4 regions of the Bacillus sp. KICET-3 genome follow, and region 1 is predicted to be linked to each of the others. Evidence: predicted binding sites of a transcription regulator. Region 1 holds the regulator's gene; each other region holds the start of a gene.

What was found. The regulator LexA, encoded in region 1, represses DNA repair genes until DNA is damaged. The targets are predictions, from matches to a motif close to CGAACATATGTTCG.
Region 2: uvrB (excinuclease ABC subunit UvrB) is a predicted target of LexA. The motif match lies at 6,030-6,043, and genes of this name have one in related genera.
Region 3: R5H20_RS01095 (WYL domain-containing protein) is a predicted target of LexA. The motif match lies at 2,718-2,731, and genes of this name have one in related genera.
Region 4: R5H20_RS06210 (YhjD family protein) is a predicted target of LexA. The motif match lies at 5,264-5,277, and genes of this name have one in related genera.

Annotation. Positions count from the first base shown of each region.
Region 1 is NZ_CP137345.1:2,290,203-2,298,264, forward strand. Features, by position in the region: gene R5H20_RS11655 (peptidase G2 autoproteolytic cleavage domain-containing protein) at 1-1,429, shown strand, start outside; gene lexA (transcriptional repressor LexA) at 1,759-2,382, opposite strand; gene yneA (cell division suppressor protein YneA) at 2,539-2,850, shown strand; gene R5H20_RS11670 (YneB family resolvase-like protein) at 2,871-3,533, shown strand; gene R5H20_RS11675 (DUF896 domain-containing protein) at 3,581-3,814, shown strand; gene tkt (transketolase) at 3,991-5,994, shown strand; gene sirA (sporulation inhibitor of replication protein SirA) at 6,159-6,599, shown strand; gene R5H20_RS11690 (YneF family protein) at 6,684-6,902, shown strand; gene R5H20_RS11695 (aspartyl-phosphate phosphatase Spo0E family protein) at 6,984-7,148, opposite strand; gene R5H20_RS11700 (cytochrome c biogenesis protein CcdA) at 7,393-8,062, shown strand, end outside.
Region 2 is NZ_CP137345.1:3,973,588-3,981,649, forward strand. Features, by position in the region: gene R5H20_RS20385 (DUF4097 family beta strand repeat-containing protein) at 1-31, opposite strand, end outside; gene R5H20_RS20390 (hypothetical protein) at 55-381, opposite strand; gene R5H20_RS20395 (hypothetical protein) at 603-833, shown strand; gene uvrA (excinuclease ABC subunit UvrA) at 1,097-3,970, opposite strand; gene uvrB (excinuclease ABC subunit UvrB) at 3,978-5,963, opposite strand; gene R5H20_RS20410 (CsbA family protein) at 6,144-6,377, opposite strand; gene R5H20_RS20415 (DUF5316 domain-containing protein) at 6,501-6,794, opposite strand; gene R5H20_RS20420 (PDZ domain-containing protein) at 6,921-8,062, opposite strand, start outside.
Region 3 is NZ_CP137345.1:184,577-192,638, forward strand. Features, by position in the region: gene R5H20_RS01085 (hypothetical protein) at 206-892, opposite strand; gene R5H20_RS01090 (serine hydrolase domain-containing protein) at 1,410-2,585, opposite strand; gene R5H20_RS01095 (WYL domain-containing protein) at 2,765-2,989, shown strand; gene R5H20_RS01100 (bile acid:sodium symporter family protein) at 3,101-4,078, shown strand; gene R5H20_RS01105 (exo-beta-N-acetylmuramidase NamZ family protein) at 4,568-5,797, opposite strand; gene R5H20_RS01110 (glycoside hydrolase family 3 protein) at 5,794-7,728, opposite strand; gene pbp4b (penicillin binding protein PBP4B) at 7,744-8,062, opposite strand, start outside.
Region 4 is NZ_CP137345.1:1,231,433-1,239,494, forward strand. Features, by position in the region: gene R5H20_RS23540 (methyl-accepting chemotaxis protein) at 1-627, opposite strand, end outside; partial or broken gene R5H20_RS23545 (protoglobin family protein) at 610-1,152, opposite strand; gene R5H20_RS06190 (FAD-dependent oxidoreductase) at 1,200-2,729, opposite strand; gene R5H20_RS06195 (SDR family oxidoreductase) at 2,864-3,721, shown strand; gene R5H20_RS06200 (IDEAL domain-containing protein) at 3,790-4,023, opposite strand; gene R5H20_RS06205 (competence protein ComK) at 4,295-4,876, shown strand; gene R5H20_RS06210 (YhjD family protein) at 4,870-5,235, opposite strand; gene R5H20_RS06215 (TVP38/TMEM64 family protein) at 5,466-6,074, shown strand; gene lepB (signal peptidase I) at 6,087-6,602, shown strand; partial or broken gene R5H20_RS06225 (S8 family serine peptidase) at 6,759-8,062, opposite strand, start outside.

The DNA.
Region 1 (8,062 bases):
CTCATACCGCGATACCCGTGCATTTGACCTTCGCCATATCGGCCATCATCAGGCTACAGATCCTGAAAGCACCACAGCGTACGATGTCACGCTTATTGATTGCACGGCTGTCGAACCGGTCTTTAACTCGCTGTATGATGGCATAACGCCAAGGGCACTCGTTATTTCAGCATATAAGAATGTTTATGTAAGCGGATTCACAGCGATCGGCAATCCGGAATACGACTATGGAGGCAATCCGGTGGTAGCCTTGCAGTACCGCAGTCAAAACATCACGATCAACGGCATCAAAATCCGCGGATTTAAAAAGGCCGGCGTCGATATCAATCTGTCAGGCGGGGCAAATAAAACCGATCATGTCAAAATTTCAAACTTCGATATTTATCATTCCGCTCCAAAAGGAATCTCGATTGGCGGCGGGCTTTATAATGTCAATATTATGAATGGAACGATGATAGCCGATGGCGGTACAGTAGGAATTCAGACACCGAACAGCCAGGCCGTGGTCGTCGGCGTTCTCGCAGAGGGGTATGATGCGGCTGCATCCATTAAAGGGCAAACCTACCAGCAGGTACCCGTCAGCTTAAAGGGCGGAGCGCAAATTGCCACCACCTCAGGCTTTGCGTTTGAGCCATCAAGCGCCGTCATCGCAGGAACAGGCGATATTACGGCCAAAGGCGAAAGAAATGCCGTCATCGGGTCTTCAGGCGGTTCCAGCACAGAGGGCTCCCGCGCCTTTATCACCGCTTCAAACAACTCTCATATTAAAGGAAACAGCGTATCCAGAACGATACTGTCCTCTGAAAGCATTACGCTTGAAGAGCCGTACACAGTAGCCGGGGGATACCAGTCAATTAAATGGCTTCTGGATTCCCTTTACGGGAATGGAACATTTGCGGGTTCTGTCAGGTCTTCCTTAACCGGATACGGAGAGTATTTTGAAAGTGAAAACGGGCAGCTCATCGAAACAGGCACCATTGTGGCGTTAAGAGGAGAAAAAATCGCACCGGCCCAAGCAGGGGATGACATGCTGGGGGTTATTTCGGAAACGGTCGCTTTTATTTCGGGAGAATTGGGGTTCGCCCGGCAGGAACGCTATTTGACGAACGAATTCGGCGGATTGATTGAAGAGAACGCGATTGATGAAGAAACAGGGGAGACGATTCGCATCCCGAAAATAAATCCCGACTTTGATGAAACTCTGGAAGCGAGCCGTTTTCTGCGGGCTGCCGGAGACCAATGGCATGTCGTTGGCCTTTTGGGACGGCAGTATGTACGGATTGACGGCACGGTACAACAAGGCGATTACATCAAGGCGCTTAACGGAATCGGGACAAGGGCTGGCGCAGGTTCTTGGAAAGTGATGAAAATAACCGCTCCTTACAGCCTTGAAAAAGGATACGGGATCGCGCTTGTCATGATTAAATAGCGGGCAAGACGGGCAGAAGAGACATTTCTCCATATTTCATTCACAACTGGAGTGCCAAACATTCACTATCGGGAGAGATCGGCGGGACATGCTGAGCTAGATGGCAAGGGCAGGTTCCGGGGCCGGCAGTTCCGGCGAAGCCTAAAAAAAGTTTCCTTTATGCAACTTTTTTGTTGACTGGAAATATGATATCGGAGATAATGATGTTGTAAGCATATTATGAATTCCTCTTTTCAGGTTCATCCTCCCAAAACGGGTCCGGATATGAACCTGATTTTTTTATGCAAAAAAGCTGCCGGAATAACCGGCAGCAAGAAGAGCTTCCCCTTTTAATGGACGGTGCGGAAAACGCCGATCACTTTTCCGAGAATGGTTACATTTTGCAGAATGATCGGCTCCATCGTCGGGTTCTCCGGCTGCAGGCGGATATGGTTCGCTTCCTTGAAAAACCGTTTGACGGTCGCTTCATCGTCCTCGGTCATGGCGACGACGATGTCACCGTTGTTTGCCGTGTTCTGCTGTTTCACAATCACATAGTCTTTATCCAATATTCCTGCGTCTATCATGCTTTCCCCCATAATCTCCAGCATGAAAACATGCTCGTCCGGCGGAGCCAGGCGATCCGGAAGCGGAAAGTACTCCTCGATATTTTCGACGGCGGTAATCGGTGTTCCGGCCGTCACCTTTCCGATGACGGGAACATTGACAACCTGGTTTTTCGGAATGTGGACTCCTTCTTCAGTGTCCAGGATTTCAATCGCTCTCGGCTTTGTCGGGTCCCTTCTGATCAGCCCCTTTGTTTCAAGCCTTGCCAAATGGCCGTGTACGGTTGAACTTGATGCCAGGCCGACCGCTTCGCCAATCTCCCTCACGGAAGGCGGATAGCCTTTGCGCTTCACTTCTTCCTTTATGAAACGCAAAATATCAAGTTGTCTTTTTGATAGCTTCGTCATGTTTTGCACCTCAAAACGTCGATTTTAGCTAGATTATAGCATGTTTTTCCTTTGAGTACAAACATAGGTTCGAAAAAAACGATTGACAGAAACATTTGTTCGTATGTATACTGAAGTCACTAAAAGCGAACAAATATTCTGTTTGAGGTGATCGATTTGAAAAAAGAATCATTCATTTTCGTTAGTCTCTTTACCGTCGGGATTAGCATTTGTATTCTGTTTATGTCTTTTGCCGCTAAGATCGAAGAAAACAAGCAATATGTTAAAATAGAAGTTCAAGAAGGGGATTCGTTATGGGGGCTGGCAGACCGCATTCAAGGAGGAAAAGCCGCCGACAGGCAAAAATTCATCGAGTGGGTTGCCGAACAAAACGATTTGCCGACATCCGTTATCCAACCCGGCGATGTTTTAGTCGTGCCGGTAACCAAGCAGCACTCTGACCAATATCAGCTGGCTGTGGTAGAGTAACAGGAATGGGGGGGATTTCCGTGAATGCGATTATATACACCAGGGTGAGCACGGCGAAAGAACAGCAGGAGACCTCCTTAAAACGGCAGGAAGAAGAGCTTGCAATGCTTGCCGCCGAGCACGGGATGACCGTTTTGAAAGTCATTTCCGAACAGGCGAGCGGATATGAGCTGGATCGCGACGGCGTCCTCGATTTGCTTGAAGAGATAAAAACGTCTGATGTCGACGCCGTTTTAATTCAGGATGACACGCGGCTCGGCAGAGGCAATGCAAAAATCGCGCTGCTTCACTGTTTATATAAAGAAGGTGTCCAAATCTACACATTGGCCCACAGGGGACAGCTGGAACTTTCAGAAGCAGACTCAATGGTTTTGGAGATTGTCGGCATTGTGGAAGAATATCAGCGGAAGATCCATAATCTGAAAATAAAAAGGGGCATGAAAAAAGCGGTCGAAAACGGATACCGTCCGGAGAAAAACTTGAAAAATCAGCATGAAGGAACCGGCAGGGAGCGGATAGAAGCCCCGTTGTCGGAAATCATCAGGCTGAGGGAAAACAAGCTGACGTTTGCCGAGATTGCAGCGGTTCTAAGAGGTTTTGGCTACAGCATTTCCAAAGCAACTGTTCACCGCCGCTACCAGGAATTTAAAGAGGGCGGATCAGACCAATCTGTTGTCAAATGAGAGCGAATTTAGTAGTATGAAGATTAAACAGATTAAAGGAGTTTACCATGATTTCTAAAGAAAAAATAGCCAGAATTAAAGAGCTTGCCAAAAAATCAAAAACTGGCTCTTTAACAGACGAAGAAAAAGCCGAACAGCAGCAGCTTCGCCAAGAATATCTGAAGGGAGTCCGCGCATCTATGAAAAATACTTTGAAAAACGTAACGATCGTAGATCCGGAGGGCAATGATGTAACTCCCGAAAAGCTGAAAAAGGAAAAAAGAAGCCGCAGGCTGCATTAATTTCAGGGAATACGCCAATATCGTATTCCCTTTTTGTATATACTATTGATGAACAATAAGGAAAGCATGACAAAAATTCATGATTTTTTCATTCAGCTTTTGAGCTGAAATGGTTGTGAAAACTGATGGGTAGATTTATGATAAGAAAGTAGAGTACATACAGGAAGGGGATAAAAATGAAAACGATTGAATTAAAGTCTGTAGCAACGATACGAACACTATCCATAGATGCTATCGAAAAAGCCAAATCCGGCCATCCAGGCATGCCGATGGGGGCTGCTCCAATGGCTTATGCGCTTTGGACTAAAATGATGAATGTAAACCCTGAGAATCCTAATTGGTTCAACAGAGACCGCTTTGTGCTATCTGCCGGACACGGTTCTATGCTGTTGTACAGCATGCTTCATTTAAGCGGATATGACGTTTCAATGGATGACTTAAAGAATTTCCGGCAATGGGGCAGCAAAACGCCTGGGCACCCTGAATTTGGACATACTCCTGGGGTTGATGCGACGACAGGCCCGCTTGGACAAGGAATCGCAATGGCGGTCGGTATGGCTCTTGCAGAACGCCACCTTGCGGAAACTTATAATCGTGACGAGTATCGTGTTGTCGACCATTATACATACAGCATTTGCGGTGACGGAGACTTAATGGAAGGAATATCATCAGAAGCGGCTTCTCTTGCTGGCCATCTGAAGCTCGGCCGTTTAATCGTGCTGTATGATTCCAACGATATTTCCCTTGACGGAGAGCTGAACCGCTCCTTCTCCGAAAATGTCAAGCAGCGCTTTGAAGCGATGAACTGGGAAGTACTCTATGTGGAAGACGGAAATAATATTGCTGAAATTACAGCAGCCCTTGAAAAGGCGAAGCAAAATGAGAAGCAGCCGACATTAATTGAAGTAAAAACAACGATCGGCTACGGTTCTCCAAACCGTGCGGGAACTTCAGGCGTTCACGGCGCTCCTCTTGGCTCAGAAGAGGCCAAGCTGACGAAAGAAGCATACGAGTGGACATATGAAGAAGATTTTTATGTTCCTTCCGAAGTGTACGACCACTTCCGTGAAACGGTAAAAGAAGACGGCAAACGCAAAGAGCAGGAATGGAACGAGCTCTTCTCCGCCTATAAAAAAGCTTATCCTGATCTTGCGGAGCAGCTGGAATTAGGCATAAAAGGAGATCTCCCGTCTGGCTGGGATAAAGAAATTCCTGTATATGAAAAAGGAAGCAGCCTTGCTTCCCGCGCTTCATCAGGAGAAGTGCTGAACGGGATTGCAAAACAAGTTCCATTTTTCTTTGGCGGTTCCGCCGATTTGGCCGGCTCCAATAAAACAACGATCAAAAACGGCGGCGATTTTTCAGCGAAGGACTATGCCGGCAGAAACATTTGGTTCGGCGTTCGCGAATTTGCGATGGGGGCCGCTTTAAACGGGATGGCTCTCCATGGCGGTCTGCGGGTATTTGCAGGCACATTCTTCGTCTTCTCAGACTACTTGAGACCGGCGATTCGCCTTGCTGCACTTATGGGACTTCCGGTCACATATGTATTTACCCATGACAGCATCGCGGTGGGAGAAGACGGCCCGACGCACGAGCCGATTGAACAGCTTGCATCGCTTCGCGCTCTTCCAAACCTGTCTGTCATCAGACCTGCGGACGGAAATGAAACAGCTGCTGCATGGAAGCTTGCGCTGCAATCGAAAGATCAGCCGACCGCTCTCGTACTGACGCGCCAAAACCTGCCGACGATCGACCAGTCTGGCCAAGCGGCATATGAAGGCGTTGAAAGAGGAGCCTATGTCGTTTCAAAATCTCAAAATGAAAAACCCGCCGCGATTCTCCTTGCGAGCGGATCAGAGGTCGGACTTGCGGTCGACGCACAAAGCGAACTCCGCAAAGAAGGCATTGACGTATCTGTCGTCAGCGTTCCGTCTTGGGACCGCTTCGACAAGCAGCCTCAAGATTACAAAAACGCTGTTCTTCCGTCTGATGTGACGAAGCGTCTTGCAATTGAAATGGGTTCCCCGCTAGGATGGGACAAATACACGGGCACTGAAGGAGATATTCTCGCCATCGATCAATTTGGTGCATCCGCTCCTGGAGAAACCATTATGAAGGAATACGGCTTTACGGCAGAAAACGTGGCAGACCGCGTGAAAAAACTTTTACAAAAATAATTAACAAATAGAGAAGAGAATGATCTTGATGATCATTCTCTTTTTTGGTTTTCGACAAAATTAGTCCCTTCTTTTATCATCATCAGACAATTATTTCTTGTCCCCTCTTGTATAATAGAAGACATATATCATCAGAATCGTGATACCGAGGGGGATGAGCAGGGATGGAACGCCATTATTATACGTATCTGATTGAAGAGGAATTTGCCAGCCACTATTTTGGGAAGGAATCTGTCATGTTCAAGCTTTTCTATGATTATCATTGGACAAGCCCCGAGGAAACAAAATCTCAGCTGGCTTCCAGGCAAATCGAGTATATTACAAAGCCGATTCCGGTTTCTCATATCCACAAAAGGCTTAAAATGAACCTCAGCAGAGCGGAATATACACAGGTTGACTGTATTTACAGACTGCTGGTTCCGGAGGGCAGCGCTTCTTTTATTATGAAAGATCGCTATATCGAAATTTTAGCAAACGGCAAGTTCGATGTGGAAACCGTCTTTTTTGAAATATTAAGGAAAGTAAGCCCTTGTTTTCTCGCAATGGATTTTGGTATGAAGCGCTACGGATGGCTGAACCCCGTCAAAGAAAGAAATTTTATATAAAAAAAAGAATTTGGACTGTAAATGTTGTATAATAGCCTTTGGTTTAGTACACTTTATACGAGACAACATGAAGGAGGAAGTTAAATGGATTTATGGGTTGTCATCCTAGTGGGCGTTTTGGCATTGCTCGCAGGAGTTGCACTTGGATTTTTCATCGCTCGTAAATATATGATGAACTATTTGAAAAAGAATCCGCCAATTAATGAACAAATGTTACGTATGATGATGATGCAGATGGGCATGAAGCCGTCGCAAAAGAAAATTAACCAAATGATGAAAGCCATGGAAAATCAAACGAAATAATACGAATGCGATTATGACATAGAAGGAACATGGTTATAAAATAAAAAACCCGCTTTCTGGGTTTTTTATTTTGATCTATAATTATTGGGTGCTGCCGCTGAGCGATAGTTTTTGGTATTCCAAGAGAAGGATATCCAGCTGCTGGCTGTGCTGAAGGGTAACATGTGATGTCATGCCGTTTGTCATGACGATTTGCAGCAGCTCTTTTCTTTTTTCCTCAATTTCATGAAGCAGGTTTTCTTTCATCACAGAAATTTATCCTTTCTTCTGTATAACTCATCTTTTCCGATGCCTACTAAATGCTATTATATCCATATATAGGTTTCTTTTCAATTCTAAAGGTGAGAAGGGGAAATTGCCAAAATTGATTATATAAATGAATTCGGAAAATCGAAATCCTTTTTGGTGATATGTTAGGAAATTGAAATGGAAATGTCATAAGAGATGATTTTTCTGTATGATATTCCAATAGATGGAAGGAGGAGGGGGAATGGCAGATATTAATTATGTGCTGGCTTTCGGCGCCGGATTCCTATCGTTTATTTCACCTTGCTGTCTGCCGCTGTATCCGGCATTTTTATCCTACATTACAGGTGTCAGCATGAGAGAAATCCATACAGACAGGCTTATGCTGCAAAAGAGAAGCCTGCTGCATACGGTGTTTTTTCTGATTGGCTTTTCGGTTATTTTTGTTGCCCTGGGCTACGGGACATCGCTTATCGGCTCTTTTTTTAAAGAGTACCACAATCTGATCAGGCAGCTTGGCGCTATATTGATTGTCTTTTTCGGTTTTGTCACGCTGGGCGTTTTTAAGCCGGCGTTTTTAATGAAGGAACGGCGTCTCCAATTGAAAAACAGGCCGGGCGGGCTCCTGGGGTCCGTCGGCATTGGAATGGCATTTGCGGCCGGCTGGACGCCGTGCACGGGGCCGATATTGGCAGCCGTTATCGCGCTGGCCGGTACCAATCCGGTATCTGCAGTGCCATATATGCTGCTTTACGCGCTTGGATTCAGCCTGCCGTTTTTGCTGCTGTCCTTTTTCATTTCAAAGATGAAATGGTTCCGCAATCATCAGCTTTTGATCATGAAGATTGGAGGAGCCGCCATGGTTTTGATCGGAGTCCTTTTGTTTTTTGACTGGATGACGAAAATCATCATTG
Region 2 (8,062 bases), 1.7 Mb from region 1:
ATTTTAAAATCCGTTCTTTTTCATTTGTCATGAAAATCCCCCGTTCTCGTTCTTTTATACCCGAGTCAGCATTTTAATTCCCTGGATAACGTTCCAAATCGCAATAATCAAGCTGATGATCACGAAAAAAATAAAGCCGCCGAAAACAGAAAAAAACGCGAAATAGCCGCCGTCATCAAATATAAACATTCCGCTCACCGCACCCGCCGCCAGTATGACTACGCTGATAAACGGAATAATATGCGATATGAGCGAGCGCAGCGCATGCTTTTTCGTTTCTTGATCATCTGTTATAAAATACGCGGCAATAGGCAAAATAAGCGGGGCAAAAAAAACGCTAAAATAACAAATTGCAGAAATCAGTGCGTTGTTTCTCGTCATTCTGATCACTCTCCTGAGGTTTTAAAACAGTTCTTCCTGAGTCCAATGTACAATGACCTTATACTCAAGTCTACGTGTATCATAGCCGTTTTGTTTCATTTTCATTCGATGGGCATGCGTCAATCTTCGCAAATTGATTTTTCTAGATTTTATGAATAGATTCTTTTTTTATAACCCTTTACAATATGTGCAAAGCCCAGTAATAAGAAGGAGGCGGCGTCATGAAACATAGACAGGCGGAACATGCGTCATTTGCTCCGCAGCTTTTTGAACTGATTCAGGAACAAAAACGGATCAATCAAGGGATCATTAACCAGTTGGAAGCGATCAACTCGGCGCCTCCGCTTTCAAATGAAATCCGCTATCTGAAAGTTCTGCTCAGCAGCAGCAGCACACATATCACAAACAGCCTGACGGAAGCGGCACAACAACTCAGTGATCCGAATAAATAGTAAGATTCAATCGGCACATGTCAATTTGTCAGCCCGGCTAGATGAACGGTCCGGCGCCTGCCCGCTTGAATCGCCAGACTGGTCCGCGTCGTGGGTTGCCCCGGAGTTTGGAACCTGATGCTTTCTCATGCATGATATATTACAGCTTTTTCTTTCTTCCCTAAGATTTATAACAGCTATTTCTTGAAAGCGCAATGAAAATCGCTTGAACAATTTGAAGCGATTCGAAAAAGCTGCCGACGTTGCGTCGACAGCTTCGCTTATCAAGGTCTGACGGCTTCTTTCTCCTGAAGCCGTTTTTTCATTCTGTTTTTGTCGCGTTCGATGATCGGCTTTAAATAACGTCCTGTATAGGAAGTTTCGACTTTGATGACATCTTCCGGCGGGCCGGCGGCAACAATGGTCCCGCCGCCGTCACCGCCTTCAGGACCTAAATCGATCAAATAATCGGCCGCTTTAATAATATCGAGATTATGTTCAATGACAAGCACGGTATCGCCGTTTTCGACCAGCCGCTGGAGAACGGCCAAAAGCCTTGCGATGTCATCTACATGCAGACCTGTCGTCGGCTCGTCCAAAATGTAGAGGGATCGGCCGGTTGACCTTCTGTGCAGTTCAGACGCAAGTTTGACGCGCTGCGCTTCACCGCCTGAAAGCGTCGTCGCAGGCTGTCCGAGCTTAATATAGCCAAGACCGACGTCATAAAGGGTCTGAAGCTTCCTCTTGATCTTCGGTATATTTTCAAAAAACTGCACCGCATTTTCAACCGTCATGTCAAGCACGTCAGAAATATTTTTTCCTTTGTATGTCACCTGCAGCGTTTCCCGATTATACCGTTTGCCGTGGCAGACTTCGCAAGGCACGTATACATCCGGGAGAAAATGCATTTCGATTTTGATGATTCCATCGCCTTTGCATGCTTCACAACGGCCGCCTTTGACGTTGAAGCTAAAGCGCCCTTTTTTATAGCCTCTGACTTTTGCTTCGTTTGTCTGGGCAAACACATCCCGGATATCGTCAAACACGCCCGTGTATGTGGCAGGGTTTGACCTCGGCGTCCGGCCGATCGGGGACTGGTCGATGTCAATCACCTTATCGAGATGCTCGATCCCCTTGATTTCCTTGAATTCCCCCGGCTTGGCCTTTGCACGATGCAGTTTTTGGGCAAGCGTTTTGTGCAGAATTTCATTGACGAGGGTGCTTTTGCCTGAACCGGAAACACCGGTGACAGCGGCAAACACGCCAAGCGGAAACTTAACGGAAACATTTTTCAGATTGTTTTCCTTTGCCCCTTTTACTTCGATATAGCGTCCGTCGGGCTTTCTCCGTTCAAGCGGCAGAGGAATGAATTTTTCCCCTGACAGATATTGTCCTGTCAATGATTTCTCATCGTTCATGACTTCTTCAGGAGTTCCCGCCGAAATGACTTCGCCTCCGTGAACACCCGCTCCGGGTCCGATGTCGATTAAATAATCGGCGGCAAGCATCGTATCCTCATCATGTTCAACGACAATCAATGTGTTGCCAATGTCCCTCATATTTTTCAGCGTGTCAATCAAGCGGTCATTGTCGCGCTGATGAAGCCCGATTGACGGCTCATCAAGGATGTAAAGGACGCCGGTCAGCCTTGAGCCGATCTGCGTCGCGAGGCGGATCCGCTGCGCCTCCCCTCCGGAAAGGGTACCCGCCGCCCGGCTGAGCGTCAAATAATCCAGTCCGACATTATTTAAAAATCCGAGCCTTTCCTCAATCTCCCGCAAAATCAGATTGGCGATCTTCATATCTTTTTCGGACAGCTCCAGACTGCGGAAAAACTGAAGTCCGTCCGCCACCGACATATCTGTGATCTTTCCGATATGAAGGCCGTTAACCAGGACGGCCAGCGATTCTTTTTTCAGCCGGTATCCTTTGCATGAAGGACAAGGCTGATTGGCCATGTATTTTTCCATCTGCTCGCGGATATAGTCTGAGCTTGTTTCTTTATAGCGTCTTTCGATATTGCGGATGACGCCTTCAAATTCAATATAATTTTCACGGACCTGTCCAAAGTCATTTTCATATTTAAAATAAACCTGTTCACCGTCACTGCCGTAGAGAATCTTGTCAAGATGGTGTTTCGGCAGCTCTTTCACAGGCACGTCCATATCAATTCCATAATGACTGCACACCGCTTCCAGCAGCTTTGGATAGTATTGAGAACTCTGCGGTTCCCAAGGCGCGATGGCGTGCTGCTTCAGCGTCAGCTCATCGTTCGGAATAACGAGCTCCACATCGACTTCAAGCTTTGATCCCAGGCCGTCACAGCTTGGACAGGCGCCGAACGGACTGTTAAAAGAAAACATTCTCGGCTCCAGCTCTCCAATCGAAAAGCCGCAGTGGGGGCAGGCATGATGCTCGCTGAAAAGCAGCTCTTCCTGGCCGATCACATCGATAATGACCCGGCCCTCGCCAAGGCGGAGCGCGGTTTCGAGTGAATCTGTCAGACGGGCAGTCACGCCTTCTTTGACGACGATGCGGTCGACGACCACTTCAATCGAATGCTTTTTGTTTTTTTCAAGCTCGATTTCTTCAGAAAGATCGTTCATTTCTCCGTCGATGCGGACCCTCACATAGCCCTGCTTCCTGATTTGATCCAGGACTTTGACGTGCGATCCTTTTCGTCCCGAGACGACCGGCGCAAGCACTTGAATCTTTGTCCGCTCCGGATATTCCAAAATCCGGTCTGTCATCTGTTCGATCGTCTGCGATGTGATTTCGATCCCGTGCACCGGACAAACCGGCTTTCCGATTCTGGCATACAAAAGACGCAGATAATCATAGATTTCCGTTACCGTTCCGACTGTTGAGCGGGGATTCCGGCTTGTCGTTTTCTGATCGATGCTGATCGCGGGAGAAAGGCCTTCGATCGCGTCTACATCAGGTTTGTCCATCTGCCCTAAAAACTGGCGGGCATATGCGGAAAGAGATTCGACATAGCGTCTCTGTCCTTCAGCATATATAGTGTCAAACGCAAGGGAGGACTTCCCTGACCCGGAAAGGCCAGTCAAAACGACAAGCTTATCCCTGGGGATGGAGACATCGATGTTTTTCAGATTATGCGCCCTTGCTCCTTTCACCTCTATTCGTTCCATTGCCATATTCAATTCACCCTTCCGATTTTAACTCTAGAAGCAAGTCCCGAAGCTCAGCGGCACGTTCAAAGTCAAGCGCTTTTGCAGCTTCCTTCATATCGTGCTCCATCTGGGCGATTACTTTTTCCCGCTCTTTCTTCGTCATTTTCGAAAGCTTCGGTTCCTCTTTCACTTTATATTCTTCCTGATCCTCAGCCGCATAGGTCGCACGGATGACATCGCGAATCTTTTTGTTGATCGTTTTCGGTGTAATGCCGTGTTTCCTGTTAAATGCCTCCTGCTGCTCGCGGCGTCGCTTCGTCTCATTGATCGCGATTTCCATGGAATTCGTGATTTTATCCGCGTACATAATGACCCGGCCGTCGGCGTTTCTTGCCGCCCGGCCGATCGTTTGGATCAAGGAGCGCTCAGAACGGAGGAAGCCTTCTTTATCGGCATCCAGTATCGCCACGAGCGAAACCTCCGGAATGTCCAAACCTTCCCTTAACAGGTTGATGCCGACGAGGACATCATGCTTGCCAAGGCGGAGATCACGGATGATTTCGATCCGTTCAAGCGTTTTGATCTCGGAATGCAGGTATGTAACCTTTATTCCGATCTCCTTCAGATAATCCGTCAAATCCTCGGACATCTTTTTCGTCAGTGTTGTGACAAGCACGCGCTCATTCCGGTCGATTCTCTGGCGGATTTCCCCGATCAGATCATCGATCTGTCCCTCGATCGGCCTTACATCAATGATCGGATCAAGCAGCCCGGTCGGCCGGATGATCTGCTCAACCATTTCAGGAGTATGATCAAGCTCATAAGGACCAGGCGTCGCCGATACATACACGATGTTATGAATGTGTTTTTCAAACTCCTCGAACCTCAGCGGCCTGTTGTCCAAAGCCGAAGGAAGCCTGAACCCGTGGTCGACGAGAACCTGCTTTCTCGCCTGGTCGCCGTTATACATCCCTCTGACCTGAGGAATGGTGACGTGCGACTCATCGATGACCATCAGGAAGTCATCCGGAAAATAATCGAGCAGCGTGTAAGGAGTGGATCCCGCCGGACGTAGCGTCAAGTGTCTCGAATAGTTTTCGATCCCTGAACAGAAGCCCATTTCCCGCATCATTTCCAGATCGTATTTCGTGCGCTGCTCCAGACGCTGGGCCTCGAGAAGCTTGCCTTCGTCGCGCAGCACCTTGAGCCGCTCTTCAAGCTCCGCTTCAATGTTTATGATCGCTTTTTTCATTTTTTCTTCGCGCGTTACGAAGTGGGAAGCCGGAAAAATTGCGATATGTTCGCGCTCTCCCAAAATTTCGCCAGTGAGGGCGTCCACTTCCCTGATGCGCTCGATTTCATCCCCGAAAAACTCGACCCGGATGCAATGTTCATCCCTTGACGCCGGGAAAATTTCGACGACATCGCCGCGCACCCTGAATGTTCCGCGCTGAAAATCGATGTCGTTTCGCGCATATTGGATATCGACGAGCTTTCTGAGAAGCTCGTTTCGTTCGATTTCCATTTCCGTTCTCAGAGAGAGCACCAGTTCCCTGTACTCCTCAGGAGAACCCAAACCGTAAATACAAGAGACACTCGCCACGATGATGACATCTTTGCGTTCAAAAAGTGCCGATGTGGCCGAGTGCCTTAATTTATCTATTTCATCATTAATGCTGGCATCTTTTTCAATAAACGTATCAGTCTGCGGAACATAGGCCTCAGGCTGATAGTAATCATAATAGCTTACAAAATACTCGACGGCATTGTTGGGGAAAAACTCCTTAAATTCGCTGTACAGCTGCCCGGCAAGCGTCTTGTTGTGGGCAATGACAAGGGTCGGTTTATTGACCTCTTTAATCACGTTTGAAATGGTAAACGTTTTTCCCGTACCGGTCGCGCCCAAAAGCGTTTGATGCTTTTTGCCTTCCCCTATGCCTTTAACGAGCTGTTCAATCGCTTTCGGCTGATCTCCCTGGGGCTGATAATTTGAGACTAATTCAAAGCGGTCTTTCACAAAAAAGCCTCCGTTTCCTTACGAAATCTTCCTGTTCATTATTTTAACACAATCAAACCAAAAATACGAACTAAAGTTCGGTTTTCGTATTTTTTCTACAAAAACGGCCTTTCCGGTCCTATCAAAAAACCCCTCCTTTTATGATCAAAAGCAGGGCTTCGCGGCAAACAATTCAAGGTTCTATGACTCTTCCTTCTTTTCGCCCGCCTTTTTGGCGGCATACAACGCTCCGGCAACAAGAGAAACAACATCAAGTCCTACAATAAAAAAGGTTTCTGTGTAGCCTTTCAAATAGGAAGCAAACAATAAAGCGGCGGTAAGAGCGATTCCGACATAATGGTTATAGGTCACCCTTGTAAAAAACAAAACAAGCAAGAACGGAAAAATTAGTGCAAAAACGGCTTTTGTAAACACAAAAACCCCCCTCACGTTTCTTGATCTTATTTGATTATATTAAAGAACAAAGAAACGGACAAACCAAGACACTCACTTCTTTATATTACCCACCTTAAAGCGGCGCTATTCGATAGTGCCCCATTAAAAGGCAAAAAAGAATGAGATTCCCGCCGCCAGCAGATTGGGGATTGCGAAAAAAGCGAGGGCATTCGATGTCTTGTGATTCGCCTTTCTGTGCTCCTGCGTTTCCGAATGATGGTTTCCCCTCAAACGGTCTCCGCTGATAAACACACCCGAAAATAAAGCAGAAAGAAGCCCGGCGCCAAGACCGGCCGTCCCTGAAATTCTGAAGACAAGCATCAAATCCCCCGTCGCAAGGGAGGCCGTTATCGAAACGAGACAAACAGCAAGACCGGCCAGAAAAGCCATCTTCATCTTTATCATTCTCCTTTTTTTAAGATATACCGATTTCCCTGGTCAAACGGATCGGAACATGACAAGCAAAAGGTTTATTGAAGCAAAGAAAAAGCGCCCTGCTATGACGCTTTTTCTAGGTATATGCTATAAGGTTTCCTCAGATGCGGCAGCTTCAATTCTACCAGACGGAAAGCCCTCCTCTTTCACAAAAATAATTCCGAGCTCATGGTGCTCTCCTTCATATGAAGCCCTCTGCTCAAAACGAACCTCATTGTTCAAGCCGACCACTTCAAGCTTGAAAAAGGCGCGGTTCTTTTGAAGAGCTTCATAAAAATCTGCAACATTTTTCACTTCCGTACCGTTGACCTTCGTGATGATCTCGCCAATCTGAAGGCCGAGATCTGCAGCCGGCGTGTTCGGAATGATGCCCAGCACCATCAGCCCCTGATCTCTTTTTGAAAAGTAAAACGGAGCGGAATTGTCGTTAACCCGCTGTTTCCATGTTAAAAAGGCTCTCCCCGCTATAGCGGCTCCTGCCGCGGCTGCGGCAAGCGGCGCCCACCATATGCTCCCGGCAGCTATCAGCAAAACGATGACGCCGAGAATGCTGATCCGCCTTGCCGTAATTTTGATGCTTTCGCTCGGAAGCGATCCCTGCACTCTCTGGCCAAAGCCGATAATATACGGAATCCATAATAATTGAAAGGCGTCTCCATTGAATGTCAAAACCGGCCACCACGGAACAGATGATTGGATCGCATCGCCCGGGATCAGAATAAACAATGGCAACAGCCAGGTGCGTCCCGCAATTTGCTGTCCGATCGGAAGCCCTCTCTTGCTCATCACAATCGACGGAGAGGTCCTCACATGAGCCGTTTTATAAGCCAATATCCCTTCTGTTATCAAAAGAAGGCCGAGCAAAACGGCAGCCGCAGACCAATTGGCAAGGGACAGCTGCGGAAGAACGGCATCAGCCGCTTCCGGATTGAAATAATCGAAACAGAAGCCGATCACCATGCTCAGTCCAAGCGTATATGCCGATGACAGCAGGCTCTGTCTGAATGTCAAGGCTGATATCGCGGTCACCGCCGCTATCAAGACGACCATTCCGAAAGGGAGCAGAATCCCCAAGCCGAAAGAGACAATCGACAAGAGGATACCCGCCAACAGCCCTTTAGAATATGTAAACTTGAATTCATCATGTATATCTTCAATGCGCGTATGAAATGTTTTTCTTTCACGTTTGATCCGGGCATATCCGTAAGCAAGACTCATGATCATCATAA
Region 3 (8,062 bases), 2.1 Mb from region 1:
TAAATAAAAAGCCAAGTAAACATAACCATACATTTTCTTGCTGAATGGTTCTTTCATGTAAATCAAAAGAAATAGCCCTGCCATTAAAACTAAGAAAGTCATAGTTTCCCCTCTTTCATTTTTATTGTAGAAAAACCCCAGTTGGAACAGCTGCATATCCAAGTCCAGTAAAACGTATTCTAATACCATGCCCTTCATGTTCGTCTTAAATCATTTGACCAAAACCAACTAGTCCGCATCCGATTACTCCGGCAATTGTGCTTGCTAATTGTGTAGGAGGTACGGGTATAAACCTTGATATTGCAGCAAGACCAGAGGTTGCTCCACCCCCTGCTTTAAATGATTGATATAGTGTTCTTGTTTCATTACAGTCAAAATAAAGATTATATCCCCACCAGTAGACATTATGACCAGATCGACCGCAACCTTTTTTCGCCACTTTCATTTTAATACTGTTTCCATTCTCAAGTGTCAATACACTACCGTCTTTGGCTAAAATTTTCACACTAAAATCGGAGTTAATGACAGCTTCTTTTTGTATTACTAAACCGTTCAAGTATTTAATCCAGTCTTGAACTTCGTTTGTGACAGAACGGGAAATATCTAGTTTAGTATACGATGGATCTAAGGTAAGAGTTGCATCTGCGTTTAATTTAAGATAAGCTTCTAATTTCTTTACATCATTCATATTCACCTTTACATTCGTAAATTCTTCGCTATTCAGTTTTTGTTCGGGCACAGAATTTCCTTTAGATGCTCCAGAAGTTTCAGTATGTAGTTTTTTGTCAGTTAGTTCTGACGCTGATACTGATATTGAAAATACAGGTGAAACCAATATTAATGTCAGTATCATAACAAATGTCTTAAAACCATTGTGCTTCTTTTCTTTCACAATAATGCCACCCTTCTTCTTTTAATTCAAATTCATTGCGCTTGAAAAACAAGGTAATTTGGGGCATTGTGTGCATATTAGTAAAAAAGAACCATCTATATTCTTGTGCTTAATGAAATTATACTAGGTGTAATGAATTAGAATTTTGGAGGGATAAATCAGAAAGGAAACAAAAAACGATTAAGATAAGGAAGGTATGGCGTAACTATGTTGCTCTTTGAATAATAGGTCTTACTTTATTTCTACACCAACAACATCCTCAAATTTAATGTGAGTTGTGTCTCCAGTTAAGGCGATTCAAGCATGGAACGGCATCAAAAATCCCAATAAAATAAATGCCGAAAAAAAGATTCGTGCTAGATGAGATGGGATCACCTTGATTTCATTAAACCCCCCCTCCTTTAACAGGCATTAGGCAGATCTTCAGGCTTTCCTCTTCCGGAATCACGCTAAAAAGCTTCCTGTCATAAAACAGGAAGCTTTGCTCTTTAAAAAGAATCTGCCCGCTAATCCTTAATCAAGAAGCATTTAAAATAGCGAATATACGGTTATTAACGGCGCCAAAAGATTTAATGTTATTTTGTATATTAGAGAATAGAATCACATATTTGTTCCCTGTATGGCTAAAGCTGTTTAACATGTTGTAGCCGGGCATTACGCCATGATTTGAATAGCTGCCCGGAGAAACGTAAAAGCCCATTCCATAAGTCGCTTTATTAGGCGTAAACATTTTTGTGAAGCTTTCATCGGAGATGATCTTTCTTTCTAAAAGTGCTTTATCAAACAAATACATATCATAAGCAGTCATATAAATATCCCCTGCTCCATACAGCTGTGATAAGTCAGGTATGTCTGGAGTATACAGCTTTTTTAGCGGACCGAGTTTATAGCCCGTTGATGGATGGGACTCTTTAGCAAAGGATTTGTAGAATCCTGCGTGTTCCATGCCGGCAGGTTTAAAAATATGATTTGTAACATATGTTTGTAAAGATTGTCCGCTCAGCTTCGATACGATGTATGCCAGAACAGAATAGTTGGAATCTCTGTAGTCCCATTTCCCGGGTGGATTTTTAATTCCTTGAGTCTTAATATCCTTTAAAAGATCTTCCGGTGAAATATATCCGTTACCTTCAATATGGCCTCTAATTCCTGATGTATGAGTCAGCAGATTGTAAAGAGTAATGTTTGACCCGTTTGGAAAATCCGGTATATATGTGGAGACCGGATCGGTTACAGATAAAAGGCCTTTTTCTTCAAGCTGCAAAATAGAAGCGGCGATGATCGCTTTCTGTGTAGAACCAATATAATAGACGGTGTCAGGTGTATTTGGCACTTTTTCCTCGCGGTTTGCGTATGAGTAGCCTTTGCTTGTAACAATTTTGCCTTCGTTCACGATCAACGCTGTTCCACTGAAGTCAATGCTTTTTAAATAATCATCCAATTGTTTGTTGTCGTTTTTCGTGACGATTTCACTGCGGGTTTTTTCTTTTTTATGCTTCCCTGTCTTTTTCTTTTCTGGCTTTGTTTGCTTTTCAGTTGCCTGCAAATGATGTTCCTGCTGATCGCTGGGTGTCCCCGGAAAAGCAATGTAAATAATTCCGCAAACAAGAAGGAAGGCCGACAGGAGAAATAACCTTGCTTTGTTGCGCTTTCTTCTTTTCGCTATTCTTGTTTTTCTGTATGTTCTGGACATGACAGTGCTCCTTATGTAGAGATGTGACGTATTTACTGACGCATGATCCCTTTAAAAAGTTTCTTCCAATTGTATATGTTTTCATACATGATCCTGAAAAGCTTATATTTTTCAAAAATTAACACTTGAAATAGAACAAGTGTTCGTATAAAATGAGTATATATGAAAGGAGCGAGAGGATGGAAAAATTGCTGCGCCGGGCCATGACAGATGGATTTCCCGTTGAAATCATTTACATGAAGAAAAATGAATTTTCAAAGCGGACGATTTTTGTCAAGGACATCCAAAATGGTTATGTTAAAGCGTTTTGTTTTCAAAAACAACAGATCAGAGTGTTTAGGTTTGATTCGATATTGGCAGTTTTTCCGTTTCAAAAAAGAAGCAACTCGGTTCATTATGCGTAAAACGGCCTTCTCCGCACCTCCTCTTCCATTTTTGCCTTCCTGTTTTAATATTCCATCTTTTGTTATAATGAAAGTATTACATGTATTAAAGAGAGCGGGCGTTTACCATCTATGCTTCAGACAATCAATAAAACCCTGGGAAAAATAATGCCTTTGCTGACGCCTGTGAGCGTCATCTGCGGGGTATTGCTTTCAGAACATTTAAATGGATTTGCTGCTTTTGTACCGTGGATTTTTGCTTTTATGACCTTTGCCGGAAGTTTAAGTGCCAACTTTCAGTCGTTGAAAGCCGCTGTGGTTCATCCACTGCCATTGCTATTGGCTCTATTTGTTTTGCATATATTTATGCCGGTACTGGCATGGGGGACCGGACATATTGTGTTTAAAGGCGACCCATTGACGATTACGGGGCTTATTCTCGGCGTCGTAATACCGACCGGCATAACGAGCATGATTTGGGCTGCGATGTATAAAGGAAATATTGGGCTGACCCTGTCGGTTATACTGGTGGATACCATTCTCTCCCCCTTTATCGTACCATTCAGTCTTTCGGTGCTTGCAGGAGCACAGGTTGAAATGGATGTAGCGGGCATGATGAAGGGACTGTTCGGAATGGTCGTAATCCCTTCTTTGTTGGGGATGCTGGTCAACCAGTTTTCATCCCCTGACAGAACGGCGCGTTTAAGCGCAAATTGCGCCCCATTTTCAAAAATGGGTTTGGCAGCAGTGGTGGCGATCAACAGCTCGGTTGTTGCCCCTTATTTAAATTCGGTCGATTTTCGCTTTTTAACGATTGCAGTCACGGTGTTTGCAGTCGCTTTTACCGGCTATATCACGGCCTGGTTCTTAGGCAAAATGATGAAACGGCCTCAGGAAGAAATCGTCGCTTTAATTTTTACCGGAGGCATGCGGAATATTAGCGCTGGGGCCGTCCTGGCCACAAGTTTTTTTCCTGCGCGGGTGGCGGTGCCCGTTGTGATCGGCATGCTGTTCCAGCAAATTCTGGCGGCCTTGTATGGGCATCTGCTGGCAAGGAGCGAGTCGAAAAGAGCGTATCAGTTGGATAATAAAACAAGCCTGCCTTCATAGAAGGCAGACCTTGTTCTGTTAGGTATGCCAAGTTCCTTTTGTGATCAAATGGACACGCTCCCCCGACGTGAATATCGGTGTCGTCTTCCGTTTATTCAGATTCAATAGAGAGCAAGGAAGGACGATTTATTTCATACCCCTGTTCAGGCTGATCCGTATTTCACAAAATTATTGGTCGTGCGGCAAATAGCCGGCTTGGCACTCCATTGCACTTCTGTTGCCGGATCTTCAGGCGCGCTGAAACAATCGCGAAATTTGTGGTTAAAGGAACGATAACGGCAGGGAGGCCGGTAGGAAAGTTGGCTTCCATTTCATTAGAATGAATTTCAAGTATTGTCCAGATTGTCTTTATCAAACGTTTGTTTAAATACAGGCAAATTACGTCTGCGATATAAAATTTCGCTTAAATCGTCGCGTTTTTTCTCATATCTTACATGAACTGGATGTGATTGATTAGTAAGAAGCAAAGAAGAGCAAGGGTCGCTCTTCTTAGTAAAGCAAATACTTTTCTCTGATATCCATAAACCGCTTTTGTTCAGCTTCGTATTTTTTGACGATTTCCTCAACTGAAGCCCCTTCTTCAATCATGGTTTTGACCCAGCCGTTGCCGATCAGACGATTGAAATTGTTGGAGGAAAGAAATTGAAAGTCCTCTGGATACAAATCATGTATGGTTTTAATGATGGAAATGCCGGTTTTTACAGGCTGAAAAGCGGACCGGTTTGTCACATACAGCTCTACCCCGTGGCATAATTTATTTTGATGCTTTGAAAATGTCGGTGTAAACGAAGCGGCTCTAAATCGAATGCCGGACAGTTTCAGGCTGTTTAATTTTTCAGCGAGGTCAGTGCTTTTTATGAAGGGAGCGCCGATCAACTCAAACGGCTTGGTCGTTCCTCTTCCTTCAGAAATATTTGTTCCTTCGATTAAGCCAGTGCCGGGATAGACTGCACTAGTATCAACCGTCGGCATGTTAGGGGAAGGAAGGACGAAGGGAAGCCCCGTATCTTCAAAAGACATGCGCCGTTTCCAGCCCTTCATTTTGACAACGGTCAGATCGGCGCCGATGTTGAATTCCTGATTAAACAGCTTCGCGAGTTCGCCGGCCGTCATACCGTGTATTAATGGGATGGGATATCTCCCGACAAAGGACGAATAATTTGGGTCGAGAACAGGCCCTTCGACTTTGATCCCTCCCTGCGGGTTGGGACGGTCCAGCACGATAAATGGAATGTCATTTTCTTTTGCCGCCTCCATGGCATATGCCATCGTGTAAATGTAAGTGTAGAAGCGGGTTCCAACATCGTGGATGTCGAACAGGAGGACGTCGATGTTTTTCAGCATCTCCGGAGTCGGTTTTCTCGTATCGCCATAAAGACTGTAGACGGGAAGACCGGTTTTTTCGTCGATATACGATTCCACTTTGTCCCCGGCTTGAGCGTCGCCCCGAACGCCATGCTCCGGCCCGAATAGCGCCGTCAGCTCAATGTCCGGGTCTTGATGAAGCAAATCGATGCTGCTGTTCAGTCTGGAATCCACCCCTGTAGGGTTTGTGATCAAGCCCGCTTTTTTGCCTTTTAACATTCCTTTTTTATTCATGAGCACTTCAATACCCGGTGCGACTTTCGCTTTCTTTTCTTTTTCCGGGCAGGCCGCTGCTGCCGTTAATGTACCGAAAACGATAACTCCGGCGAGCAGCCAGAACGCCTTTTTTCTCATCGTGCTCCCTCCAGTTTAAGCGGTTTGCCGTTTTTTATATTCAATCCGTACCCGTATTCGTAAAGAATTTCTCCGGGCTTTGTCACGGAAGGGATATCAACGGGCAAGGTTCCTTTAGGCTTCGCTTTTCCAAATATGACTTCAACACCAGCCGGAATGTTTGGCTGTCTGAAGCGTCCGTTTGAGAAGCCTTTAAAACCATACACCGCAATAACCGCTTTTGCTTCTTCAAAATTAGCCGTGTCATATGGGTTGCGGAGGCTCATTAAGACGAACTTTTTCTGTTTGGCCTGTGCGTATTTCATAGCGGCTCGCGGAAAAACGGTTGCCCATTTGCTCGAGTCTTCAATCGTATCGTCGATGACGCCGTCGTTTACAACCGGATCATTTTTGACTACATATGACCCGGTGATCACATAATCAGCTTGATCGACCAGCTTTTGAATGTCTTGATTAAACGTTTTCTCGGCAAATGGGTATTCCTTTACGACTGTCTTTTTCTTTATTCTTTTGATTGTCTTGGATATGGCTTTTGCCTGATCTTCGTATGGAGCGAGAATGAGTATGGTGTCACCTTTTTTCGGTTTAAACGGGAGTGTTCGATCATCGTTTTTTAAGACGGTGACACCTTCTCTCGCCATTTTCCTCTCTGTTTTTTCATGCTTCCTGTTTCCGACCGTTTTCAAGGCGTATTTGATTTTGTCCCGAAGTGATGCAGAAGAGCGGGAGTCGAGAATGCCGCGCTTGCTTTTTAAAGAAAGGATCCGTTCCACCGAGCGGTTGATTTGCTCAATAGGAATGTCTCCCTGCCGAACGGCTTTCAAAAGAGCTTCATATACATTGGCCAGGTTTTTTTCCGTCTCCAGGGATGTGACTGCCGCCGGCATAAGGGCGATGTCAACACCTGCTTTAACGGCCATAACGACGGCTTCCTCTTGGCCGAAATTATCGGAGATGGCTTTCATATTTAATGCGTCTGTTACTATGACACCGTCAAATCCAAGATCTTTCCGCAGCAGGTCTGTCATCACTTTTTTGGAGAGTGTTGCCGGAACCATGATATCCCGGCCGTCCTTTTTGCTTTTATAGGTCGTATCATCGAATGCGGGGAATTGCACATGAGCCGTCATGATCATATCGATCCCGGCGTCGATCGCTTTCTGAAACGGATAAAGCTCAACGCTTTTCAGCCGCTCTGCATCATGCGGAACGAGCGGCAGGCCATAATGGCTGTCAACCGCTGTATCTCCGTGACCGGGGAAATGCTTCGCTGTGGCGATGATATGTTCATTTTGGAGCCCTTTCATCGCTTGGATACCAAACCGGGCGGTTAATTCAGGTTTGGAGCTGTAGGAACGGACGCCGATGACGGGGTTGGCGGGATTGTTGTTGACATCGAGCACCGGGCTGAAATTAACGTTGATTCCTAAAGCCGCCAATTCCTTTCCGATGATGTTTCCCGATCGGTAAGCATTTTGCGCTCTTTTCGTTGCGCCGATGGACATATTGCCCGGCAGGTTTGTGCCCGACTCCAGTCTGGTGACGATCCCGCCTTCCTGATCAATTGTAATAAAGAGCGGTACGCCGCGGCTCGCTTTTTGCAGGCCGTCTGTTAAGCGCACCGTTTGCTCCGTCCCAGTGACATTTTCGGCGAATAAAATCACGCCGCCAAGATGATATTTTCGGATAATGCCGGCTATTTCATCATTCATTTCTGTTAATCCTTTCGCACTTGACTCCCCTTTTTTCTTCCAGTTTCTAAAATCAGGCATGAGCATTTGTCCGATTTTCTCTTCCAGCGTCATTTCACTGACCAGTTGCTTGACGCTTTGTTCGGAATCGCGTTTTGCCTCGGCTCTGCCAGAATTGGACTGTAAGGCCGCTGATGCAAGCAGCATGCCGATCAGCGCGTATCGAAACAGTGCTTTCATATTGATTAATCCCTCCTATTTATGGTTTAGCGCTTCATAAATGCCGGTGATCACGCTTCCATACTTTCCGGTTGAAAATAAATCGCCTTCAAACTGATTTGGGTTTTTCGCCGGATCGATGACAGGAGAATGTTTTTTATTGGTCAATAAGATAATGCCTAATTGATACGCCGGGTCGATGATGGTGACGGTCCCGGTCCAGCCGGTATGTCCGTAGGCCCTGGTGCTCGCATGCTTTCCGAACATCCACTCCATATCGGGATTGCCGTTCAACCGCCAACCGAGCCCGTATGTGGCATCTGTTTTTGACGGCGCGGTAAATTGAGAAATAACA
Region 4 (8,062 bases), 1.1 Mb from region 1:
CACAAGCTGATTCACCGCTGTAATGTGCTTTGTCACGATGCTGATTTGCGCGTTTGTGTTGTTGACCAGCTCAGATACCGTTGAGACGGTTTTTTTCGTATCATCGGAAAGCTTTCTGACTTCGTTGGCGACAACGGCGAATCCCTTTCCATGTTCTCCGGCCCTGGCTGATTCGATCGAAGCGTTGAGCGACAGCAGGTTTGTCTGCTCGGCAATGCCTGTTACGATTCCAAAAATCTTTTCGATCTGGCTTGCAATTTCTTCGAGTTTTTTAATCTCCTGCTCGATCTCGGTCATGCTGTTGCCCATCTGGTTCAGCTGCTGTGCCTGATTCTCAAGCTCCTTTTTGCCGCCGATTGATTTTTCTTCGACAGAAGTCGCCGTCTTTGTTCCCGATTTTGAAGTTTCGGCGATGTCTGCTGATTTATCCACCAATTCCTGAACCGCGCCCGTCGTTTCCGCAAATAATGTGGCCAACGAGCCTGAAGTATCTTTGATTTGCCTGTGAAGCGCAGCCTTTCGTTCTTCTTCGAGGGCGCGTATTCTGGCATGCTCCTCTTCATAAGCTTCGAGAACGATCTGCTGTTCAATGTTCAGAATTTTCGTAACCGCTCTGACGGCCCGCATGTATTCTTCTGTCGCTAAGGCGGTTTCAAAAATCTTCAGCATTGACAGAAGAAGGTCCTGAAAAGCACCCAGGTACCATTTAGGAAGAAGCCCGATTTTCAAATGAACATGGGCGATCCGGATGCGTTTTTCTAAAAAAGCTTCGTCAATGATGCCGGAAAACATTTCGCTTATATGAATGCTCAAGGTCTTCTTTAAGCGGTCGACCGAACTGTTGTCGTGAATGATATCCATGAGCGAGTTTTCGTGTTCAAGGTTTTTATAAAAACGGCTGACGATCGGCTCAAGATGTTCTGAAACCAAAGGCTTCAGCTTGCTTAACACCCAGAGATCCTCATCAGTCAAATCAACCATGGCGAGCTGTTTTTTAAATTCGGTATGCTTTTCAAGCCTGATCCGGTTTGTATTGTCACGGCTCTCTTCAGCAAAAAATGATCGTTCTGTCTTTCTATCCTTTTTGAATAACACGATCGTATCCCCCTGTAATCGATAATGAAAAATGCCGGTTTTTTGAATTTCCGGCATTTCTCTTTTTATCGGCTGATTTTTGCTGTTTTTTAACAGAAAACCGCTTAGCTTTCAGGATCTTTTAGCGGCATGACGGCGGGCCCTTCGATCACTTCGCCGTCAATCGAAAATCTTGAGCCGTGGCATGGACAGTCCCATGTCTTTTCGCCGTCATTCCATTCGACTTCACAGCCCATATGGGTGCAGGTCGTATCAACCATGTGCAGCTGTCCGTTTTCATCGCGATAAGCCCCTGCCCGTTTTCCGCCCACTCTGACAACCGCTCCTTCTCCGCTGACAAGCTCATCCGGCGTTCTGAGCGGCTGTTCCAGCTTTCCTTCAACAAAGTGTCTGGCGACATCGGTGTTATAGGAAATCGCTTTTTTGATGCTCGGGTCCGGATGAAAGCGGGAAGGGGAGAAGACTTCCTGGTATGGATTGCTTTCGTTTGTGATATGATCCGTTATGAGCTGAGCGGCGAGCGTGCTTGATGTCATGCCCCATTTTCGGAATCCGGTCGCGACAAGGATCCGTTTTTCTTTCGGATAAATCGGCCCGATATAAGGGATTTTATCGAGGGTGATTAAATCCTGAGTTGACCAGCGGTAGGGAATGTCTTCGATGCCGAGCACGCCTTCCGCGAATGATTCAAGGGCTTTATAGTGTTCCATCGTATCTTTTCCCTGTCCGGTTTTATGGCTTTCTCCGCCGACAAGCACCATCTTTTCCCCGTTTATCGTGACGGAACGCAGTGACCGGGATGGCTGGTCTATGCTTAAATACATGCCGTCAGGGTACGGGGTTTTCGGCTTGACGGCCAATACGTATGAACGGCTCGGCTCAAGCCTTGCAAAATAAAATCCTTTTTTATCATGAAACGGGAAATGCGTACAGCACACCACATAATCGCTGATGATCATATGCCCGTTTTTCGTTAGGACCTTTGGATGGTCTCCTTCTTTGATTTCCTTTGCCACCGTGTTTTCGAACATGTTTCCGCCAGCTTTTTGGACGGCATCGGCAAGGTGTTTTAAGTAGTGGAGCGGGTGAAACTGCGCTTGATTTTTCATCACCAGGCCCGCTTTTATATCGATGGCGACGGGAAGATCTTTGATGAGTTCCCTTTCGATTCCCAGTTTTTGATAGGCTTCATGCTCTTTTCTGATTTTTTGGACCGATTGTTCTTCCGTCGTATAAATACAGGCGTCCTGCTCTTTAAAATCACAGGAGATGTTTTGTTCATGGACGAGATTTTTGATGAAGGAAAGGGCCTGGAGATTTGCCTCATAATAAAGACGAGCCCGCGGCATTCCGATATGCTGAATCAGCTCATCATAAATCAAGTCATGCTGTGCGGTGATTTTCGCGGTCGTATGTCCCGTCGTTCCGTTCAGAAGGCGTCCGGCTTCAATCAAAACGACGCTGTACCCTTTTTGCGTCAGTATGTATGCCGTCGTAATCCCTGTCATTCCGCCGCCGATAATCGCGACATCTGTCTTCACGTCTTCTGTCAGCTCCTGAAATGATGGAAGTTCGGTGCTGTCTCTCCAAAAAGATTCAGGCGAGTCCGGCAGTTTTTGTTCATTGTTTGTCACTTCGTTCCCTCCAGTTCTGTTTTCTCTTAAATTTTCCAATCCAGAAATATTCATGCACGTGAGACGGCTTGTCATAAAAAACGGCTTTTTCCCATAAAATAGTAAGGTTTAATTGATGTTAAGGAGGAATCGTCTTGAGTAAACCGAAGAAAAAAGTACTGCCTCCCCAGCACCAGACGCAGCAGCCCGGATTGGAGTATGTGATGGATCCCCGTCCTGTTTTTGACAGGCCGAAAAAGGATAAAAAGCTGGCCGGAAAAACGGCGATTATTACCGGGGGAGACAGCGGAATCGGCCGTGCGGTAGCCGTTTTATTTGCGAAGGAAGGCGCAAACGTGGTGATCGTTTATCTGAATGAGCACCGCGATGCAGAAGAAACAAAGGCTTATGTCGAAAAAGAGGGTGTAGGGTGCCAGCTGATCGCCGGGGACATCGGGGATGAGGCTTTTTGCAATGAGGTGGTCCGCCAGGCAAAAGAAGCTTTTCCGACCATCGATATTCTCGTGAATAATGCGGCTGAACAGCATCCGCAAAAAGGAATCGAAAAGATCACAAGCCATCAGCTGATCAGAACGTTTCAAACCAACATTTTTTCGATGTTTTATTTGACGAAAGCGGTGCTGCCTCATTTGAAAACAGGCAGCTCAATCATTAACACCACATCGATTACGGCGTATGCCGGCAATGAAAGGCTGATCGATTATTCATCGACAAAAGGGGCGATTACCGCATTCACGCGTTCGCTTGCTTTATCGCTCGTAGATCAGGGCATCCGCGTCAACGGTGTGGCCCCGGGTCCGATTTGGACGCCGCTGATCCCGTCGACGTTTACGGAAAAAGAAGTCGAGGTGTTCGGCTCAACGACACCGATGGGACGGCCGGGACAACCTGCCGAAGTAGCGCCGAGCTATCTGTTTCTGGCCAGTGAAGATTCTTCTTACATGACCGGACAGGTGCTCCATGTCAATGGGGGAACCATCATAAACGGATAAAAAGGCCGGGACGAACAGCGCTTGGCCTTTTTTCATATAAAAAAGCCAATCCTTTGTAGGATCGGCCGTTAAGCGTGCTTTTTGAGCGCGGTATATTCTCTTGAAAGCTCAAGGAAAGATTGTTTATCCCCTTTGTCTAATGCTTCGTTAATCTTCTCGCACAGCATGTTCAAACGCCGTTTAAACAACGATTCATCAAGGACCATCTGGATGTAGATATCCGTAATGGTTACATCAAGTTCTTTAACCTTTTGGGTATTGCGGGACTTCATGAGCTCAGCGTACGACTTTTTCTCTTTCATAAAGATTCCCCCTGATGCCTTTTTTATAGTATATGGATTGCGAATGAAAAAATCAATAAGTATTTATAATTTTTAGATAATTATTCGAAAAAGCATCTTTATAAGAATAAAAGGGTATAGATTCGGACAAAAAATTTGTGTTTTGCCGGATAAAAAATAAAAATTGCAATTAAAAAACATATTTTCAAATTAATTGGAAAAAATCCTGTCGTTTTGTAAAGGATAATGTTAGATTAGTAGTATAATATGACTAATGATTGGGAGGATCATGATGAGCAATACCGAAGATATGACAAGAGATTCTTATGAAGTAAACAGTTCGACAATGGCCGTGCTGCCTCTTGATGAGGGGAAAAAGCCCGCTTCAAAAGTAATTGAAACCGACAGGACATTTCGGGTCAATATGAGGCCCTTCCAAATTATAGAGAGAAGCTGCCGCTATTTCGGCTCAAGCTATGCGGGAAGAAAAGCCGGCACATATGAAGTCATTAAAGTTTCCCATAAACCGCCGATCATGGTGGATCATTCAAACAATATTTTTCTTTTTCCCACATTCTCCTCAACAAGGCCTCAATGCGGGTGGCTTTCACATGCGCACGTTCATGAATTCCGTGCGGCAAAGTATGACAACACATTCGTCACGTTTGTAAATGGCGAATCTTTGGAGCTGCCGGTTTCCATCTCATCTTTTGAAAATCAGGTTTACCGCACGGCATGGCTGAGAACCAAGTTTCTCGATCGGATTGAAGGAAGCGCCGTGCAGAAAAAACAGGAATTTATGCTGTATCCAAAGGAAGACCGGAACCAGCTGATATATGAATTCATCCTCAGGGAGCTGAAAAAACGCTATTGACCGGGCTCTGCCGCGAATAAATAATGCTCCAAAAGCGCGGCGACCTGGTTGCGGATACGGGGATTAAAGTAGTTGTGCTCTTCTTCGTATCCTTCATAAATAAAGCAATACATCGTAAATGCTTCGTCACGGGACACTTCGTGAATTTTGACTTTCCGCCTGCGTAAATCGGTTTTTACATCGTATAAATCGCGCTGGGCCAGCTTCAGCGCCTGTTCGATCAGGCGCAGATAAGGGTCCTTCAGCTTAAACGGACTTTGCTGAATTATGCTGATATCCCTGTTTAAAATGCTGATGGTCATCGGAAGATAAATAGCCTTTTCAATCGTGTCCCTGACATCTGCAGGAATTCTCGTCATGGCTTTTCTCCTCATTTCTTTCTGTTCGGGAACGTTTGTTCTGTTTTTATTTTACACGAAAGCCCGTTCTTTTTTCAAGAACGGGAAAAAAAGACTAAAATGACCGGGTTGTTTCAGAATAATAAGGAAGTGCTGTTCTGCCGATTCTTGAAAACCTTGGAGGCCGATCATTTAAAGTTTTAGGTTTAACGTGTAGAATAGAAGTAGACAACTGTATGAGGAGAATAAAGTTGGAGCAATTTTTCAGTTATTTTACAGAAGAGAATCTAACAGAATTTTTTCAAAGCTATCGGGCTTTTGGTCCTTTTGCCGCTATCTTGCTGCCGTTCATTGAAGCCCTTCTTCCGTTTCTTCCCCTCATCGTGTTTATCGTTGCAAATGTTAATTCGTTCGGTTTGTGGGAGGGGTTCCTTTTGACGTGGATCGGGGCTTCAGCGGGGTCGATTTCGGTCTTTCTTTTTATCCGCCATTTCGGCCAGCAAAAGGCCTTGGCTTTTATACGCAGGCACCAGTCGGTGAAAAGGCTGATGATCTGGCTCGAAAAACGCGGCTTCGGCCCGCTGTTTCTGCTGCTTTGTTTTCCCTTCACCCCTTCGGCGGCGGTGAATGTTGTGGCAGGGCTCTCGAGAATCAGCCTGCTGCCTTTTTCACTTGCGGTTCTTTGCGGAAAGTTCGTGATGATTTTTATCGTCAGTTTTATCGGCCATGACCTGAATGCGCTCTTTACGCAGCCTTTGCGGACAGCAGCCGCCATTATCGTCATTTTGATTTTATGGTACGCCGGAAAACGCATTGAACATCGTTTGAACGTGAAAATCAGCCAGAGAGAGAATGACTAGGGGGGCATTGATGTGAAAAAGCGCTATATGGTCATTGCCGCAGTGTTGTTGATCGTCCTTGGAATTCAGGTGAAAAACGCCATTTTTATTGAATATAAAGTAGAAGGGGTCAGCATGAATCCAACCTTTCAGGAGGGCAATACACTTTTGATCAACCGCTTTGCCCATCATTTTCAAACGATCAATCGCTTTGACATCCTCCTGTTTAAAGGGCCTGAGAAAGATGTATTCATTAAACGGATCATCGGACTTCCGGGTGAAACGCTGAAATATGAAGATGATCAGCTGTTTATTAATAACAAACCGGTAAAAGAGCCTTATTTGGATGAATTAAAGGCTGTTACCGCCGGAGGCGACCTGACAGGGGATTTTACGCTTGAAGAGGTAACGGGAGAGAAAAAAGTTCCGGCAAACCATTACTTTGTCCTTGGGGACAACCGAATTCACAGTTATGACAGCCGCCATTTCGGCTTTGTTTCAGATCGGGACATCGTCGGGATTGTGACAGAAAGAATTGATAAAAAGTGATTGGAGAATACGGCGGAAAGTAAGCGGGCCGACCAAGGAATACGATTTCGTAAATGACAAGCCCGGAAATATCAATTTGTACAACAGCATCAAAAAGGACGTATTTGCTAAATATGAAAATTAAAAGGCCCGGATGATTCCGGGCTTTTTTCCGTACTACTTCAGCTTAATTGCATTGATCCGTTTTTGCAGCTTCGTTTTTTCGGCGGATGCTTTCAGCTTGCCGACTGCTGATTTTGTTTTTTTCGTTCTTTTTTGTTCGGCCGTTTTGACTTTGGCTTTTGCCGCTGCCACTTTTTTTGATAGGCTGCTGCCGCTTGCTTTTTCGCGGTGTTCAGCCTTTTTTGCAGATTTGATTTGTCTTTTCCGGCAGGAAGCTCATTGATCGCTTTTTGCGTTTTGCCGAGGTTTGAGTCTGTGGCCGCTTTTTCAGCTTTAGCAACGGCCTGCTTTACGGTGTTTAAGAGACTTGAGCGAACCGCGTTGATCCGTTTTTGTAAATTCGTTTTGAAAGTTTGTTGTCGAGTTCTTTGGCCGCTTTCTGGGCGGCGTCGGCATTGGTTTTCTTTTTTTGCTTCTCAGCGAGTTTCACTTTGCTTTCGGCTGTTTTTTTAAGCTGCTCTTTAACAGCATTGAGTCTTTTTTTCAAAGCGGTTTTATCGGTGTTTGCAGGCAGCGGTTCGATCGCTTTTTGCACGGCTTGAATGTCCGCTTTTTTCTTTGTCTTTTCCGCTTGTCCGACGGCTTTTTGCACTTTTTCCAATGGCTGTGTGACCTCTTTCAAGCGGATTAATCCGTAGCCGAACAAATGATCACGGCCGGGAGCGCCCAAATCGCTTGTATAAATCTGCATTTTCTTTCGCAGCTCAGCATTTGAAGCGGTTGGGTACAGCTGTTTCAAAAGAGCAAACATTCCGGTGACGTGCGGCGTTGCCTGTGAAGTGCCGCTTCCGATTGCATAGCCGCGATCGGAAGATGTACTGATAATCGATGTGCCGGGAGCGGAAAACTCGACGGCACTGCCGGTGTTGGAAAATGAGGCGATCTGATTTTTTTCATTGGTTGCCGAGACGGCAATGACGCTGCTGTAGGCTGCCGGGTAATAAACGGATTTTCCGTTTCCGGCATTTCCGCTCGCGCCGACTAAAATGATTCCCCTTTTGTATGCTCTATCTACTGTATCGTGGAGAACTTGACTGTCGCCTGAAACGACGAGGCTCATATTGATGATATTGATTCCGTGCTGGATCGACCAATCGATGCCTTGTAAGATGCCTTTCAGATCCCCCGAACCATTCCGGTCCAGCGCTTTTACGGCATACAGCTGCGCGCCAGGCGCGATGCCGTCGATCCCCCGTCCGTTATGCTTCGCTCCGATGATTCCGGCAACATGTGTTCCGTGGCCGTTATCATCACGGTATGAAGCGGTATAGCCGACCATCGATACACCGCCAGCGATC